2 linked regions of the Blastochloris viridis genome follow. The protein of the gene in region 2 interacts with the protein of the main gene of each other region in a pairwise test. Links are inferred from orthologs where the notes say so. Each region holds a gene or a part of one and is shown on either strand. Other genes may lie near its edges. The genes, in order: hypA and BVIR_RS05185.

What was found.
Region 1: the proteins of BVIR_RS05185 (region 2) and hypA interact in binary tests that used the Escherichia coli proteins (3 or more experiments, as listed by UniProt). The link is inferred for Blastochloris viridis from one-to-one orthologs.

What each region holds. Positions count from the first base shown.
Region 1 is NZ_CP012946.1:2,808,815-2,815,412, forward strand. The notes cover bases 1,623-4,612. They hold hypA (hydrogenase maturation nickel metallochaperone HypA), read right to left. Parts: upstream 3,294-4,612; coding sequence 2,952-3,293; downstream 1,623-2,951. Other genes in these bases: hypF (carbamoyltransferase HypF), read right to left, coding at 1,623-1,968; hypB (hydrogenase nickel incorporation protein HypB), read right to left, coding at 1,972-2,952; BVIR_RS12320 (nickel-dependent hydrogenase large subunit), read right to left, coding at 3,286-4,233; hybE ([NiFe]-hydrogenase assembly chaperone HybE), read right to left, coding at 4,338-4,612. Outside these bases: more of hypF, read right to left, coding at 1-1,622; more of hybE, read right to left, coding at 4,613-4,850; BVIR_RS12330 (hypothetical protein), read right to left, coding at 4,847-5,044; BVIR_RS12335 (hydrogenase expression/formation protein), read right to left, coding at 5,041-5,934; BVIR_RS12340 (thioredoxin domain-containing protein), read right to left, coding at 5,931-6,377; BVIR_RS12345 (HypC/HybG/HupF family hydrogenase formation chaperone), read right to left, coding at 6,374-6,598. UniProt on the Escherichia coli protein: Involved in the maturation of [NiFe] hydrogenases. Required for nickel insertion into the metal center of the hydrogenase. Mediates transfer of nickel, but not zinc, from the low-affinity metal-binding site in the GTPase domain of HypB to HypA.
Region 2 is NZ_CP012946.1:1,164,861-1,174,959, reverse strand. Bases 7,282-10,099 are described here. They hold BVIR_RS05185 (hydrogenase large subunit), read right to left. Parts: upstream 9,530-10,099; coding sequence 8,033-9,529; downstream 7,282-8,032. Other genes in these bases: BVIR_RS05180 (hydrogenase 4 subunit F), read right to left, coding at 9,534-10,099; BVIR_RS05190 (NADH-quinone oxidoreductase subunit B family protein), read right to left, coding at 7,504-8,028. Also shown: BVIR_RS05230 (glutathione S-transferase family protein), read left to right, coding at 1-301; BVIR_RS05225 (hypothetical protein), read right to left, coding at 475-963; BVIR_RS05220 (TerC family protein), read right to left, coding at 1,284-1,982; ndk (nucleoside-diphosphate kinase), read right to left, coding at 2,158-2,580; BVIR_RS16685 (hypothetical protein), read left to right, coding at 2,931-3,101; BVIR_RS05210 (DinB family protein), read left to right, coding at 3,259-3,780; BVIR_RS05205 (2-keto-4-pentenoate hydratase), read right to left, coding at 3,954-4,760; BVIR_RS05200 (GntR family transcriptional regulator), read left to right, coding at 4,928-5,617; BVIR_RS05195 (glycerate kinase type-2 family protein), read left to right, coding at 5,628-6,887; BVIR_RS16285 (hypothetical protein), read right to left, coding at 6,919-7,167.

The sequences.
Region 1 (6,598 bases), 1.6 Mb from region 2 along the record:
CAGCGGCGAGACATCGAGCACGCCGTTATCAATCGCAAATCCGCCGGCCAGCACGCGCGGGGTCTCGACCAGCGCCTCCAGCTCCATCGCTGCCTGCGCCTCGAAATCCTGCAGCAGGCGCACGCCGAGCAGGCCGGCGGCGGCGTCGAACAGCCGGCCGAGGCTGGTGGTGGTCGGCGACAGCGCGACCCGCGTTGCGAGCGCGCCAGCCAGCGGGAACTGCGGGAAGCGCGCCGATGCACTGTCGAGGCGGCCGGTGGCGTGCAGCGCCGCCAGCGCCATGCGCCAGGGCTCGCGCGCGGCGCGGTCGCCGCCCGGCAGCGCCAGCGGCCGCAGATGGCCGAGCCGCCGCCACGCCGCGCCCTCCACCATCATCAGCTCGCCACCCCAATTGCCATCGGGCCCGCCATCACCGAAGCCGTGGCCGTCGAGCGCGACGCCGAGCAGCGGGCCGCGGCAGCCGTGCTCGGCGGCAATGGCGGCGATGTGGGCGGCGTGGTGCTGCACCCGCACCATCGGGCGGCCGAACTCCTCGGCGAAGCGGGTCGAGCAGTAGTCGGGGTGAAGATCGCAGGCGATCGTCTCCGGCACCACGTCGAGCACCGTCATCAGGTGCGCCACGGTCTCGCGGTAGAATCGGAACGCCTCGGCGCGGTCGAGGTCGCCGACGTGCTGCGACACGAACGCCTCGCGGCCGCGGGTCAGCGTGACCGTGGTCTTGAGGTGGGCGCCAACGCCCAGCACGCAGGGGCCGTCGCGGCCAAGGTCGATCGGATCGGGCACGAAGCCGCGGGCACGGCGCACGAACGCCGGCGCGCCGTCGATCACCGCCATCACCGAATCGTCGGCCCGCACCACGATCGGGCGGTCGTGGGTGACGATCAGATCGGCGATGCCGCCGAGGCGGCGGTGGGCGTCGTCGTCATCGACCACCAGCGGCTCGCCGCCGGGATTGGCGCTGGTGGCGACCAGCGCCAGCGGCAGCGGCGAGGCGCGCCACGCCCGGCCGGCCGGCATCCCGGCCAGCGCGTGGAACACCAGGTGATGCACCGGCGCGTAGGGCAGGATGACGCCGACGTGGCCCAGCCGCGGCGCCACCGAGGGCGCCAACGCGCCGGGACGCGCTTTCATCAACACGATCGGCCGGGCCGGCGAGTCGAGTGCGGCGCGATGGGCGGCCTCGGGACGCGCGAACAAATCGAGCGAGGCGGCATTCGCCACCATCACCGCGAACGGCTTGGCCTCGCGCAGCTTGCGCCGGCGCAGCTCGGCGACCGCCGCCTCGCTCGTCGCATCGCACATCAGATGGAAGCCGCCGATGCCCTTGAGCGCGACGATGCGCCCGCCGCGCAACGCCGCGGCGATGTCGGCGACGCTATGGCTGAGCTGGGGGCCGCAGGCCGGGCAGGCGATGGTCTCGGCGTGGAAACGGCGGTTGCGCGGATCGCGATAGTCGCGGGCGCAGGCCGGGCACAGCGTGAACGCCGCCATCGAGGTGCTGGCGCGGTCGTACGGCACGCGGCTGGTGAGCGTGTAGCGCGGCCCGCAATGGGTGCAGGTGATGAAGGGGTAGCGGTGGAACCGGCTCGCCGGGTCGAACAGCTCGTCGAGGCAGGCCTCGCAGGTGGCCGCGTCGGCCGGAATGCCGGTCAGCGCGAGGCCGGCCGAGCTCGCCTCGATGGCGAAGCCATGCCCGCCGCGCGGCGACAGCGCGGAGCGCTCCAGCCGCTCGATGCGCGCCAGCGGCGGCGCCTCGGCCGTGAGCGCTGCGGCAAAATCATCGAGGCCGTTGCCTTCGACCTCGATGGTCACCCCCGCCGCGTCGTTGCGCACGAAGCCAGCGAGCTTGAAGCGCTCGGCCAGCGCGAACACGAACGGCCGCATGCCGACGCCCTGCACGACGCCGCGCAGCCGGATCGCTTCCCGCAACACGCGCTTGCTCGACGATGCGGACGGGGGAGTCCGCATGTCTCAACCGGACGCCGCCGCGCGCGCGGACGCGCGGGCCATGGCGACGCCGGCCTCGATGAAGGCGAGGAAGGCCGACAGCCCCTCGCCCGTCTTGGCCGAAACCACCAGCGTCTTCAGCCGCGGATTGACCTTGAGCGCATTGGCGACGCAGCTTGCGACGTCGAACTCGACGTGGGGCAGAAGGTCGGACTTGTTGAGCAGCATCAGGTCCGCGGCGGCAAACATGTCGGGATATTTGAGCGGCTTGTCCTCGCCCTCGGTGACCGACAGCACCACCACCTTGTGCGCCTCGCCGAGGTCGAACGCCGCCGGGCAGACGAGATTGCCGACGTTCTCGATGAACAGCACGCCGCCGGCTTCGAGCGGCAGATCGTCCAGCGCGTGGCCGACCATGTGGGCGTCGAGATGGCAGCCCTTGCCGGTGTTGATCTGGATCGCCTTCACTCCGGTCGAGCGGATGCGCTCGGCGTCGTTCGAGGTCTGCTGATCGCCCTCGATCACCGCGACCGGAACCTTGCCGGCGAGGTCGGCGATGGCGCGCACCAGCAGCGTGGTCTTGCCGGAGCCGGGGCTGGAGACGAGATTGAGCGCAAACACGCCGTGGCGCGCCAGCCGCGCGCGGTTGGCGCTCGCAAATGCGTTGTTCTTGGCCAGGATGTCGCGCTCGATGCGGACGATGCGGTCCTGGCTCAGGCCCGGCAGGTGAACGCCGGCCGCACCCGCACCATAGTCGTGGGTGCCAACCTCGCCGTGGTCGTGCACGTGGTCATGGTGATGTTCATCGCCATCGCCGTGCGAATGGTCGTGGCCGTGAGCGTGAGCATGGTCTTGACCGTGATCGTGGCTGTGGACGGTGCCGTCCGGGTGCCGGTGCACATGGGCGTGGCTGTGCGAATGGCTGTCGGCGTGCAAATGGCCGTGGGAGTGGTTCGCCGCCTCGCCTTCGACCGACGCCGTGCCGCAGCCGCAAACGTTGCACATCACTCGACCTCCAGCTCCCTGACGCGCAGCTCATCGCCCGCTGTCATCTGCACATGATGCCGTCCGCAGTCCGGGCATGGGCCGAACCGCTCGGCCAGCGCGACGGTCTTGCCGCAATCGAGGCACCAACCCTGCCCGGCAACCCGGACGATTTCGAGGCGTGCGCCGTCGGCGACGGTGCCGCGGCTGATCGCCTCGAAGCAAAACTGCATCGCCGCCGGCTCGACGTGGCCGAGCATGCCGATCTCCAGCACGATGGCCTTGGCGCGGGTGAAGCCCTCGCTGCGGGCGGCGTCCTCGACCAGCGCCACCACGCTCTCGGTGAGCGCCATCTCATGCATAGGCGTCGTCCCCGACCGCATGGTGACGCACCGTGACGTCGCACGCCACACACGGGTCGAACAGCGCGGCGAGCGTCTCGACGCTCCGTCCCGCCGGCAGCCTCAACCCGCGCAGCGCCGCGGCGAACGGCCCCTCGACGGCGAAGTTCCACTCGGTCGGCGCCAAGATGACGTAGCGCGCGACCGCGCCATGGCCGTTCAGCATCGCGACGTGGTGAAGCCGGCCGCGCGGGCTCTCGACCGCGGCGAAGCCGACGCCGGCCTCCAGCCGCTCCGCGCGCAGGCATGGCTCGGCGGCCTCCGCCGGGGAACGAAGGCGGCGCACCGCCGCCGCAATCTCGGCAAAGCGGGCGGCAAGGCGCCCGGCGCCGGCGGCCGGCAGCCCACGGCCGCGAGCACGGGCGTAGGGGCCGGTCTCCGGCCGACGGCCGGCCAGCCGCGGCTCGGCCGCAAAGGCATCGCCCTTGTCGATCAGCGCGGCGACCACCGCGGCGTCGTCGTCGGGCGACAGGAAATCGGCGGTGTGATCGTCGCGCCACTCGATGGCGGCCGCGTAGGCCAGCACCCGCCCGGCCCAGGATGTCGACGGCGGCACGTCGGTGCCGAGGCCGAGCACGTCGAGCGAATGGGCAAGGTCGGCGAGGTCGCTGCCAACGCCTGCGGTGAGCCGGAAGCCGGCGGCGAACGCGGTGCGCGCCGCAGTGGCCTCGGACGCAGCGAGCGGCACCGCGTCGGTGAAGCCCAGCACGGTGGAGCGGACGTGCTCGACCAGCCGCTCGGCGATCAGCCGCGCGCCGGCCTCCGCGCGGTCGACCGGCTCGACCGCCGCGCCCGCCGCCGCCAGCGCGGCGCGCGCGGCCAGCGACTGCGACATGCTGCACAGCGCGAAAAGTTGGCCGACGATGACCGGAATCTCCGCCGGGGCCTGCCGCGTCAGCATCGGTCCCACCCGGTGCGGGCGATCGCACGCCACGCTGGCACTGGACACGGCGCCGCCGGCGACACCGACATTGATCCTGACGCAACCGGCAGCAAACGATGTGATCACGATAATGCAGCTCCCCGCCCGAACAGCAGCGCGCGGCGATCGCGCGCCGGCGCAGCGTACGCATTGGCGTCGTCATGCGGCGCCGTGAACAGCGCGGCCATCGCCGCCGCCGCGGCCTCGCGCGTCGCTCCGGGCCCGTCGAACCCGAACATCGGCGAGAACAGCGAGGCGGCGTCGAGCCGGCCGAAACCGGGCACCTCGCCGACGATCACCTCGATGCGCGCCGCCGGCAGCGCCACCGCGCGGGCGTCGCCGCGCCGCGCCGGCGGCAGCGCCGGGCCGTTTGCCACCGCAGCCAGCACCACGTTCATGAACCACGGCGTGACGATGACGCCGACGGCATGGTCGTCGTAGCGGCGGAAATCGACCGCCTGCACCTCGAGCCTATCGTTGCAGATCGGCAGCCTGAGCATCGGCCCGGCGGCGATGGCGCGATAGATCGCCACCAGCCGTTCACCGACCGCCGCAGCGCCGTCGGCCATGCCCGCGGAAGCGCTGCCCGACATCATTCGCCCTCCGTGCCAAACCCCGGCGCGGACGCAGCCGGCGGCGCCGGCCATCGCGGGCAGCCGCCGGCCGGCACCTGCGCCACCGGCGCGGGCCTGTCCGGCCCGGCCGCCGCGACCTCGCACGGCGCGCAGTCCGGCCCGCAATCGTCGCAGTCGAGGCAGCTCCAGTCCGCCGCGCGCACGAGGTCGCTCATGTGAAATAGGCCTCCTCGATCTGGTGCAGCCGTTCGGCGGAATCCTGGAAATCCTCAGCCGCGGCGCACGCCGCCGCCGGCACATCGCCGACCTCCAGCGTGTCGAGCACGATGTCGCCGGTCGAGTTGAAATACTGCACCGACCAGACATGGCGGGTGGCGGTGGCCAGCACCCGGCAGCTGCCATAGCCGCGGGAGACGATCTGCACCGGGCCGTTGCCCAGCGCCTGCTGCAGAACCGCCATGTCGCCCGGCGACACCGGCAGCAGCGACAGCGTGACGATGCGGTTCGCAGAGCCGGGTCGCCAGGTCGCGACGTGCTGCGCGATCTCCGCCAGCAGCGCCAGCGCGGTCGGCGAGCCGGCCTCGCCCGTCCCTTGCGTCATCGCTGCCGCGGTCATGATCTGGCCGGTCATGATCTGGCCGGTCATGGTTTGGCCGGTCATGACGGCGGCGCGGCGCACCGCTTCCGGGATCGCGCCGACCTCCAGATAGTCGGCGACCACACCGCCATCGGCGTCGGTGAAGCGCACCCGCCACAGCCCGGCCATCACCGATTCCACGATGTGGGCGAGCACGCCGTCCGGCAACGCCACGGTGGCAGCAACCTCGCCCTCGCCGGTCATGTCGGCGATCAGCTTCAGCTCGAGCGCGTCGAGGCCGGCGAGGTCGAACAGTTGGCCGGCGCGGCCGGCGGCCCGCGCCTCCAGCGCTGCGACCAGCAGCGGCACCAGCGCGGCGACCCGCGGGCAGCGCGCCACCGTGTCCTCGGTGCCGGCCACCGCCAAGCCGGAGGCCGCGCCGCGGCGCGGCGTCTCGTCCACCGAGACCGGCACCAGCGCCACCGGCCCCGCGGCACCCTGCGGCGCGATCCAGAACCCTGCCGTCATGCGCCACCGCCTTGTCCGGAATAGCTGAATTCGGTGCGCGGCCCCTTTGAGGGCGCCAGCGCCGGCGCCTGCGGGTCGAGCCAGGCGGCGATACGCGCGACGTAGTCGGACCAGTCGCGGATGCGCGGCAGCACGCCGACGGTCTCGGCGCCGCGCACCACCACCAGGCTCGGCACCACCGCGACGTGGAAGCGCCGCTTCAGCGCGTCCTCGGCGTCGCGCGCCACCACCGCCGCACGCAGCCGGCCATGGAAGGCGGCGAGCAACTGCGGCAGCACCACCGCGACGTCGGCGGTCTCGCCGCGGACGGCCGGATCGCCGGTGAAGAACAGCAGCGCGTGCGCCGGCTCGCCGGCGGCCGGCGCTAAAAACGCCTCGATGCTGCGGCGGTCGACCAGGGCGAGGCCGTGGCGGCTCACCAGCGCCTCGATCAGCGCGCTCATCGCTTCGTCCTCCCGTTCCCCGTCGCCGCGCCGGCGGGCTTGAGGACCGCCGGCAGCTCCGGCTCGCGCTCGATCAGATCGGCGAACAGGTGCTCGAACGCTCGGCCCTCCAGCGCGGCAGCGACGCCGGCCAGGGCATCGTCGATCTGCCGCGCCTCCGCCTCGCCCAGCACCCGCACTGCGGTGCCGTTGTGCACCAGCACGCTGGTGCCAACCGGCTG
Region 2 (10,099 bases):
TTTTGTCATCAAACGCAAGATCCGCAGCGTGCTGAAGGGCCAGGGCTTCGGCCGCCACTCCCGCGCCGAGGTCGCCGAACTGACCGGGCGAGCGGTGGACTCGGTTGCCGCCATCCTCGGCGACAAGCCGTTCCTGATGGGCGAGAAGCCGTGTGGCGCAGACGCCGCCGTCGCCGGCATGCTGATCGCCATCCTGTGCCCGGTGTTCGACTCGCCGACCCGCGACGCCATCGAGCGCCACCCCAACCTGGTGGCGTATCGCGACCGGGTGATGGCGCAGTATTTCGCCGACCGCAGCTGATCCGGCGGCGGCATCGGCCGGCCGCCGGATCCGCGCCAAGCAGTGCCGGTCAAACGAAGTCCGGCCGATCGGGCCGGCGTTTCGTCGGCCTTCCTGCCAAATACCACTGTCTGATCAGGGCTTTTCGGCGAGGTGGTTTCTGCCGGTTCCGCCGCGACGGGCCGGAAACCGTGTCAGTCGCGCTTGCCCTTGCAGCCGAGCCACACCGCATCGGCGCGGTCGCGGGCGCCCTCGGGCACCTCGTCGGCGGCGGCGAACGCAGCGAGTTCATCCGGGTTGAACGACTTGGCCAGCGTCCTGCCGTAGCAGGCGCAACGCGGCCCATTGTCCGCGGTCGGATTCTCGGCCTCGGCGGTGCGGTACATGCAGATGTCCTGCAGCCGCAGCCGGGCCTGCTCGGCATTCTTCACCCCGCCTTCGGGCGGCGGCGGCAGCGCGAACACCGAGCCCTGCTGCCGCTGCTGGGTCGCCTGTCCCGCCGGCGGCTGCACCGCGCCCTGCGGCAGCCCCCTCGGGCCGGATGGCGGCACGCCCGGCCGCTGGAAGGCACCGTCCTCGGGCGGCGCGCCGCCGGCCAGCGCCAGCGCCGGCTGAAGACAGAATGCGACGAGGACGACGCGGACGAGCCGCGCCGCGCCAGAAACCGATCCGAGGGAAATCATGGGGCCGTCCATTGAAAATCAGCCGCTGGCGCGCGCGCCAAGTTTCGGGCTACCGTGTCATGCGGTGCCTTGATACGGGGTCCAGGCCATCACTGCGTGACCCCGGACGCGATTTCGCCGAAAATCCCAGTTCGGAAACGGGAGTTTCGGCGAGGGGAATACGGGCCTCCGGCGTGCTCGGCCGGAGACGTATGAAAGGCCCCTCGCCGCCGCCGCTGTCAAGATTGCAGCAGCGTAATGAATGAAATTGGTGCAATTTCGCATTGGCGCCGCCCGTTACGAAAATCCGGCGGATCGGACCGGCGACGGCGCCCGTGGCCTCAGACGGCGTCCCCCGCCGTTGCCCGGCGCCGCCGCAGCGCCAGCCAGCCGATGGTGAGCACGAGCGCGACGCCAACCGCTCCGGCGATCATCTTCACGGGAAAAGCCATATCGGCGCCGACCAGACCGGCGATCAGCGGGTCCTCGGCGAAGATCTCGCCCGCCACCCAGCCGAGCAGTGCCGCCCCCGCCCAGATCAGCGCCGGGTAGCGCTCCAGGATCCGCATCAGCACCGCGCTGCCGGCAACGATCAGCGGAATGGAGACGATGAGGCCGAAGGCGATCAGAACGATGCTGCCATCGGCCACCGCGGCGATGGCGATGACGTTGTCGAGGCTCATCACCGCATCGGCGACGGCGATGATGCGCACCGCCCGCCATAGCGTGTCGGCGGGGGCGAGCTTGCCCTCGGCGCCATCGTGCTCGGGCACCACCAGCTTGACCGCGACCCACACCAGCAGGCCGGCGCCGACCAGCTTGAGATAGGGCAGCACCATCAGTTCGGTGACGACGCCGGCAAACAGCACACGCAGGCTGACCGCCGCGCCGGCGCCCAGCACCATGCCCCACATCCGCTGCCGCGGCGGCAGATGGCGGCAGGCCAGCGCGATCACCACGGCGTTGTCGCCCGACAACAGGATGTCGATCCAGACGATCTGAAAAGCGCCGAGCCAAAACCCCGGATGGTCGAGAAGCATGAACCGAGCACCGTCTCCACAGCCGAACGCGCGGAGCGGACCATCGGTCCACCCGCGCCGTCCAGCAAGAACGTATCGGTATTGCAGCCGTTCGCCTGCCGCAGCGGCGGCAGGCCCGGCGCACCCCGGCCGGAAGAAGAGAACCCGGCCGCCAGGGCCGGGCCCTCGGGTCGGCTCAGCCGACGATCTCGTTGCCGGCGAAGAACTGTGCGATCTCGATCGCGGCGTTGTCGACGGAGTCGGAGCCGTGCACCGAATTCTCGCCGATCGACTTCGCGTAGAGCTTGCGGATGGTGCCATCGGCGGCGCTGGCCGGGTTGGTGGCACCCATGATCTCGCGATAGCGCGCCACCGCGCCCTCGCCCTCGAGCACCTGCACCACCACCGGGCCGGAGGTCATCATCTCGACCAGCTCGCCGAAGAACGGCCGCTCCTTGTGGACGGCGTAGAAGGTCTCGGCCTCGCCGCGGGTCATGCGGACGCGCTTCTGCGCCACGATGCGCAGGCCGGCCTGTTCGATCACCACATTGATGGCGCCGGTCAGGTTGCGGGCCGTCGCGTCGGGCTTGATGATCGAGAAGGTGCGCTCGACCGCCATGGGAACCTCACAAGATAATAGGAATGGAAAAGGAAGTGGCCGGCTCTTAGAGACCGTTTGGAAACTCCGACGGGGCCGCGCCGGAGCCGATTTCGGGCGCTCCGGCAGGAGCCGATCGAAGAGCGTACCGGGGAGTACGGTCGAGGTCGGCGACGAACCGGGCGCCCGAAAGCGGCCCGGCCCTTCGGGTTGCGGGGCGAACGCCGGTCGCGGCGTCAAAAAGCTCGTAGGTACTCCCCGGTATCGGCCTCGCTTTTCTCCTGGCGTCCGGCAGTTCGCGCCGCAACGCGGCCTGCCGTCCGAGTTTCCAAACGGTCTCTTAGCAGCGGCCATGCGGCGCGACAAGCCGCATGGCCCGGCTGTTCGCGGTCATCTGCCGGTCACCGGCCGGTGCCAACATTCGGATTCAGCAGCGCCGGAACGGCGAAGGCGCCGCGGCAGCGCAGCATCGCGGCCGACGGCGAGGCGCCATGCCGCCGGTGCAGCCGCCACATTCGGCGAATTTTTTGATTTTCTTTTGAATCCAAGCGCTTGCCCCGCGGGCTCCGGCATGGCGACCGTGACGGACGCCGCGGGTTTGGCCGTTGCAGGAGGTCGCATCTGATCTAGATCAAAGCGGCCGCGATCCGGCTTTGTCATGGTGAGGACATCGGCCGGATCCGGCGCCTGGAGCCTGGGATGAGAGACCACTTCGTGACGTTGGCCCGATACAACGCCTGGTCGAACCAGCGCGTGTATGACGCCGCGGCCGGTGTGTCTCCCGACGCGCTCGACCAGGACATCGCCGCCGCCGCCGGGTCGATTATCGCGACGCTGAACCATCTGCTGCTGGTCGACCGCAGCTGGATGTCTCAGCTCAACGACGACGGCGAGGCGCCCGACAGCGTCGATGCCGTGCTGTTTGACGATCTGGCCGAGCTGCGCGAGGCGCGCGAGCGTGACGACGCCCGCATCCTCGCCTTCGTCGAACGCCTCAAGGACGAGGACCTGGGGCGGACGGTCCGCTACCACACCATTCGCCAGCCGCTGGTCGAGGAACTGCCCCTCACCGCCGTGCTGACCTACGGGTTCACCCATCACGTTCATCACCGCGGCGAGCTGTGGGCGGGGTTGACGCGCGTCGGTGCGACGCTGCGCCCCTACGACTTCCTCTGCTTCAAGCGGGAAACCAATCCGGGCCGCCTCGCGCGGGTGGCCTGACGAGAAGCCTGACGCACGCCACAGGCGGGGGAAGTTGGCGTGTGTTTGGCCCACGGACGGGCGTTCCTCACGGAACGCCCGTCATCTTTTTCCGGCGCAATTTTTTCCGGCGCAGCTTGGGCCGCGTGGCGCCACCGCGCCGGGCAGCCGGCCGGCCTGGAACGACCGGCCGATCAGCCGGCCGGGCCAACGATGCGGACCGCGATCCGCCCGACGCCATCGAACGTGGCCTCGGCATAGCGACCGGCCTGGACTTCGTGCACGCCGGTGGTGGCACCGGTGGACACCCAGTCGCCGGCCTTGAGGCCGATGCCGCGCGCCGACAGGTGGTTGGCAAGGAACGTGGTGGCCCCCACCGGCCCGCCGGGAATCACCGCAGCGCTGCCGCGGCCCACCTCGACCGCGTCGATGGTCACGTCGGTGGCCAAGGTGGTGGCCAGGCGCACCGTCCAATCGGCGATCGGCTTGCCGACGATCAGGCCGGCATTGTTGCCGAAGCAGGCGATCACCGCCCCGGGACCGAACCCGTTGATGTCGGCCAGCGGAAAGCCGGCGATCTCGACGCCGGCGTGCAGCGCGGCGATGGCAGGCGCCACCTCGGCGTCGGTGTAGGGCTCGGCGCGCGGCGGCAGGTCGCGGCCGATCCGAGCCACGAACTCCGCCTCGACCGCGGCAAAGCCGCCCGGCACCACTTGAACCTCAACGGCCACGCCATCCTCGGCCATGACCACCGTTCCGGCCAGCACCGGCCCGGCGAGCCGCACCGAGGGATAGCGCTCGCGGAAGTGCGGCGCGATCATCGCCACCTTCCAGCCGACCACCGGCACCCCGTAATGCGCGATGGCGGCATCCTGGACGGCGTAGGCCGTCGCGAGGTCGGGCGGAACGACTCCGGGAAAACCGGCGAGCGGGCACCCCGCGCGACGGGCAGAAACCAGGGCCTCGGCAATGCCGGCGGCACCGGCTGCTTCGATAGACATCGTATTCATTATTGGACTCGCCATCTCTCCCGGAGAAACTCGATAGGGGGACGACGTCTTCGAGAGGGCTTCATGGTGGAGCAAAAGTAATGCTGTTACCATCCGCTTCGCATTGTATGTGGTTTACCCACCCTTATGGCGAAGGCGGAGGTACGGTTTTTGACGTGATGCGCTCCCAAAACGCCGATTCGAACCGCTCGCGCACCGATTCGACCGTCCGCCGTCTTGAGCGTGAGCTGCGCGCGGCCATCGTCCGGTTCGAGCTGCGGCCGGGCCAGCGCGTCACCGAGCTCGACATCGCGATCCGCTACGGCGTATCGCGCCAGCCGGTGCGCGAGGCTTTCATCGGGCTCGACCGCGCCGGCCTGGTCACGGTGCAGCCCCAGCGCGGCACCGTGGTGGTGCGGCTGTCGAGCCGCCGGCTCCATGAGGCGCAGGTGGTGCGCGCGGCGGTCGCGGTCGAACTGGTGCGGCGCGGCTGCGCCGCGTTCGACGCCGGCCACCGCGCCGCCATCGACACCGCGCTCGCGGCGGCGGCCGACGCTGCCCAGCACGGCAACCGCGCCGGCGTCCTCGACGCCAACGCCGAATTTCACCGCGCGCTGGCGGCGGGCTGCGGCGTGGCGAGCGCAGCGGAGGCGCTCGAAAACCTCAAGACCCACGTCGACCGCGCCTGGTGGCTGAGCGCGCCCGATTCGGTGGCGATGCTGACGACGGTGGCGCACCATCGCGCCATCCTCGCCGCCATTGATGCCCGCGACCCCGACGCCGCGGCCGCCGCGGTGCGCGCCGAATTCGCCGACATCCAGTCCGCGCTGCCGCGGCTGGAAGCCGAGCACCCCGCCTTGTTCGAGTGACCGGACCGCCATGCCGACCGACCCTTGCGCCCTGCTCCGCCGGCTGGCCGACATCGCCATCGCCCACGCTGCGCCGTCGCGGATCGCCACCGACCTGCCGCCGAAGCCGGCCGGCCGCACCGTGGTGGTCGGCGCCGGCAAGGCGTCGGCGGCGATGGCGCAGGCATTCGAGGCGGCCTGGCCGCACCCGCTGGGCGGGCTCGTCGTCACCCGCTACGGCCACGCCGTGCCGTGCCGGCGGATCGAGATCGTCGAGGCCGCCCACCCGGTGCCGGACGACGCCGGCGCCAGCGCCGCGCGGCGGATGCTGGAGCTGGTGTCGGGGCTCGCCGCCGACGATCTGGTGGTGGCGCTGATGTCCGGCGGCGGCTCGGCGCTGCTGACGCTGCCCGCCCCCGGCCTCAGCCTCGCCGACCTCAAGGCGGTCAACGCCGCGCTGCTGAGGTCGGGCGCCGACATCGCCGCGATGAATTGCGTGCGCAAGCACCTGTCGGCGATCTCGGGCGGCCGGCTCGCCGCCGCGGCCTATCCGGCCCGGCTGTGGACCTATGCGATCTCCGACGTCGCCGGCGACGACCTGGCGGTGATCGCCTCCGGCCCCACCGTGCCGGACCCCTCGACGCTGGCCGACGCCCGCGCCGTGGTCGCCCGCTACGGCCTGCCCCTGCCGGCGGCGGCGCGCGCCCGGCTGCTCGACCCCGCCGCCGAGACCATCAAGCCCGGCGATGGCGCCATTGCCGGCACCGTCTTCCGCCTGATCGCCCGGCCGCTGGAAAGCCTGCGCGCCGCCGCCGACGCCGGGCGGGCCGCCGGCCTCACCCCCCTCATTCTCGGCGATGCCATCACCGGCGAGGCGCGCGAAGTCGGCGCCGCGATGGCCGGCATCGCCCGCGCCGTCGCCGAGCACGGCCTGCCGGTGGCCAAGCCCGCGGTGCTGCTGTCAGGCGGCGAAACCACGGTGACGGTGCGCGGCAGCGGCAAAGGTGGCCGCAACACCGAGTTCCTGCTCGGATTTGCCCTGGCGGCGGCCGGAATTCCCGGCGTCTACGCCCTCGCCGTCGACACCGACGGCATCGACGGCAGCGAGGACAATGCCGGCGCGGTGGCAACGCCCGACACCCTCGCCCGCCTCAAGGCCGCCGGCCGCTCACCCACCGCGATGCTGGCCGACAACGACGCCTATTCCGCCTTCGCCGCCATCGGCGACCTCGTCGTCACCGGCCCGACTCGCACCAACGTCAACGATTTCCGCGCGGTGCTGGTGATTTGATACCAGATCCCGCGGCGAGCGCATGGCGGGGTCAGTAACTGACGCCGACCCGCCGTCCTTTCTGCCAGAGCACGACGCAGCTCTTCTTGACCCCGCCGTGCAGGAAGAAGAATCTCTTGGGAATTTCCAACGATCCGTGGATATCCAGGCACGCGCCCCGCGCACTCTGGTCAACCACGGTGCACTCAATGGTGGGGCTTCGGACATCCGCAAATATTTTCCCTTTATCGGAAACTCTCCCGCTTGGCCGGAGCCGCGTGAACACGCGATGTTCTGTCATGCCAACCTCAACGCTTCCTCGTTTTACAGAATTTTATCTTGCGCGCGCGTTGTTCCGCGCGCGTCGTTCGGTCAAGGGCGATGGATTTGCCGCGTGGCTCGCCCCCCGATGCCGCGCCCACAACCGGCCGTAATCATGGATTGTGGCGGGGAGCTGTTACAAAACCATTACTGGCATATTTCCCACCTAAAATTGCAAAATGACGCAAAATCGCAAGCCGGGCGCAGCCCGTGGAAGTTGGGCCTTGCTGTGACGCCCGGCCCCATCGGCCGGAACCCTTGTGCCATCGGCACGGCAAGCTCGGGCGCCGCGCGACATGCCGTTTCGGCAGCGGCTTTACCGCTTCGCGGCAGCCTGATCGAGCAGCGCGATCAGCCCTGCCAGCAGCGCGATCGGCCGCGGCGGACAACCGGCGATGGTGAGATCGACCGGAATGACCGAGCTGACCGGCCCGGCGATGGCGGCCGAGCCGGCGAACACGCCGCAATCGGCGGCGCAGTCGCCGCAGGCCACCACCCATTTCGGGTCAGGCGTCGCGGCAAAGGTGCGTTCCAGCGCCACCTTCATGTTCTTGGCCACCGGCCCGGTGACGATCAGCCCGTCGGCGTGGCGCGGCGAGGCGACGAACTTGATGCCGAAGCGCTCAAGGTCGTGGATGGCGTTGTTCGTTGCATGCAGCTCCAGCTCGCAGGCGTTGCACGAGCCGGCATCGACGTGGCGGATCGACAGCGCCCGGCCATAGAGCCGCCGCGCCCGCGCCTCCAGCGCCCGGCCGACCTCCTCCAGCGCCGCGGCGGAGGGCTGAGGCCCGGTCATGGTCGCCGGCTTCGAGAACACCGCTTTGAGCAGGAACGTGCGCATCTGGCTATAAATCCTGCCCCGAATAGGAGCAGTTGAAGGATTTGTTGATCAGCGGAAAGTCGGCGACGATATTGCCCTCGATCGCGGTCTCCAGCAGCGGCCACTGGAACCACGACGCATCACGCAGGTGCAGGTGGTCCACCGTGAGGTCGGGCCGAAGGCGCACGAAGGCGAACACCTCGCCGCGGAACGCCTCGATGACGCTGGCGCCCTCGCGCGCTTCTCCCACCGGCCGCAGCGCCACCGTCACCGGCCCCGGCGTCAGCGCGGAGAGGAAGCCGCGCACCAGCCGGATCGACTCGCGCACCTCATCGATCCGCACCCACAGCCGGGCGTCGACGTCGCCGGCCTCGCGCAGCACGATCCGGGGCGGAACGCGGTCGTAGGGCGGATAGGCGTGGTCGCGCCGCGCGTCGAAGTCGCGGCCGGAGGCGCGGCCGACCGGTCCGCCGGCGGCGAAGCGGCGGACGTAATCGGGCCGCACCACCCCGGTGGAGACGGTGCGGTCGAGCAGCGAGGGCGTCAGGTCGTACAACTCGACGATGCGCTCGAACCGCGGCTCCAGGACGTCGAGCAGCTTGGCGATGCGCTCCACGCCCTCGTCGGTGAGGTCGGCGGCAAGGCCGCCGGGCACCACGCGGTCCATCATCAGCCGGTGGCCCGTCAGGACATCACACGCGCGCAAAACCTCCTCGCGCAGCAGGCCGCAATGGGTCAGCATCAGCGCGAACGAGGCGTCGTTGCACACCGCGCCGAGGTCGCCGATGTGGTTGGCGATGCGCTCCAATTCGGCCAGCACGCCGCGCAACAGGCGCGCCCGCGGCGGCAGCTCCAGCCCCAGCGCCGCCTCCACCGCGCGGGCGAACGCCAAGGCATAGGCCACGGTGGAATCGCCCGACACCCGCCCGGCCAGCCTGGCGGCGCGATCGAGCGTCGCGCCCACCGCCAGCGCCTCGACGCCCTTGTGAACGTAGCCGAGCCGCTCCTCCAGCCGCACCACCACCTCGCCATTGGCGGTGAAGCGGAAATGGCCGGGCTCGATGATGCCGGCGTGAACCGGGCCGACCGGGATCTGGTGCAGCCCCTCCCCCTCCACCGGCAGGAAGACGTAGGGCTCAGCGGCGCCGCCGCCCCATACGCCGTGGTCGAGCCAGGGCCTCGCATCGACCGCCCCGACCGGCACGTGGCCGTAGAGGTCGCGGATGGTGCGCTCCAGCCTTATTGCCGGCGGATGATGGCGGCCGACCGAAGGGAAGCGGCGCTCGGGCACCGGCAGCGACACGATGCCGCTTCCGGCCGGCAGCGCCACCGGCCCGCGCACCGCCATGTGCACGGCGGCGTCATCGCCGAACAGCGCGACCAGATCGCCCTCGCCGCGCCCCAGCGCTTCGGCGATCGCGATCCACTCGGTCTCGCCCAACAGCTCGAACCGCGGCCACGGCAGCTCGCCGGCCGCCGGCATGCCGGTGAACACGCTGAGCAATGTGGCGTCCATCATCATCGCCTCACCCCAGCTGCGCCGCCACCGTCTCGAACCAGCGCCGCACCGGATCGGGCAGCCACAGGCCGGCGATGAGGACCAGGATCATGTGGATATAGACCGGCAGCAGCGAGGCCTCGCGCCGGGCGTAGGACGCCTCGGGCCTGCCGAACAACACATCCTGCAGCCGCCAGATCAGCGCGCCGAACCCGAGCAGCAGGCCGAGCGCAAACGGCACCGCCAGCAGCGGCTGGCGCGAGAACGTCGAGGTCACCACCAGGAACTCGGAGACGAACACCCCGAACGGCGGCAGGCCGGCGATGGCGAGCACGCCGAGCGCCAGCGCCACGGCGAGGCCGGGGTGGCTCGACGACAGCCCGCGGATGTCGGCAAAGCGCTGGGAATGGGTGACCTGGGCGACGTGGCCGACCGCGAAGAAGATCGCCGACTTGGTCAGCGAATGCATCGTCATGTGCAGAAGGCCGGCGAAATTGGCCAGCGGCCCGCCCATGCCGAACGCGAACGCCACGATGCCCATGTGCTCGATCGAGGAATAGGCGAAGAAGCGCTTGATGTCGCTGCGCCGGTACA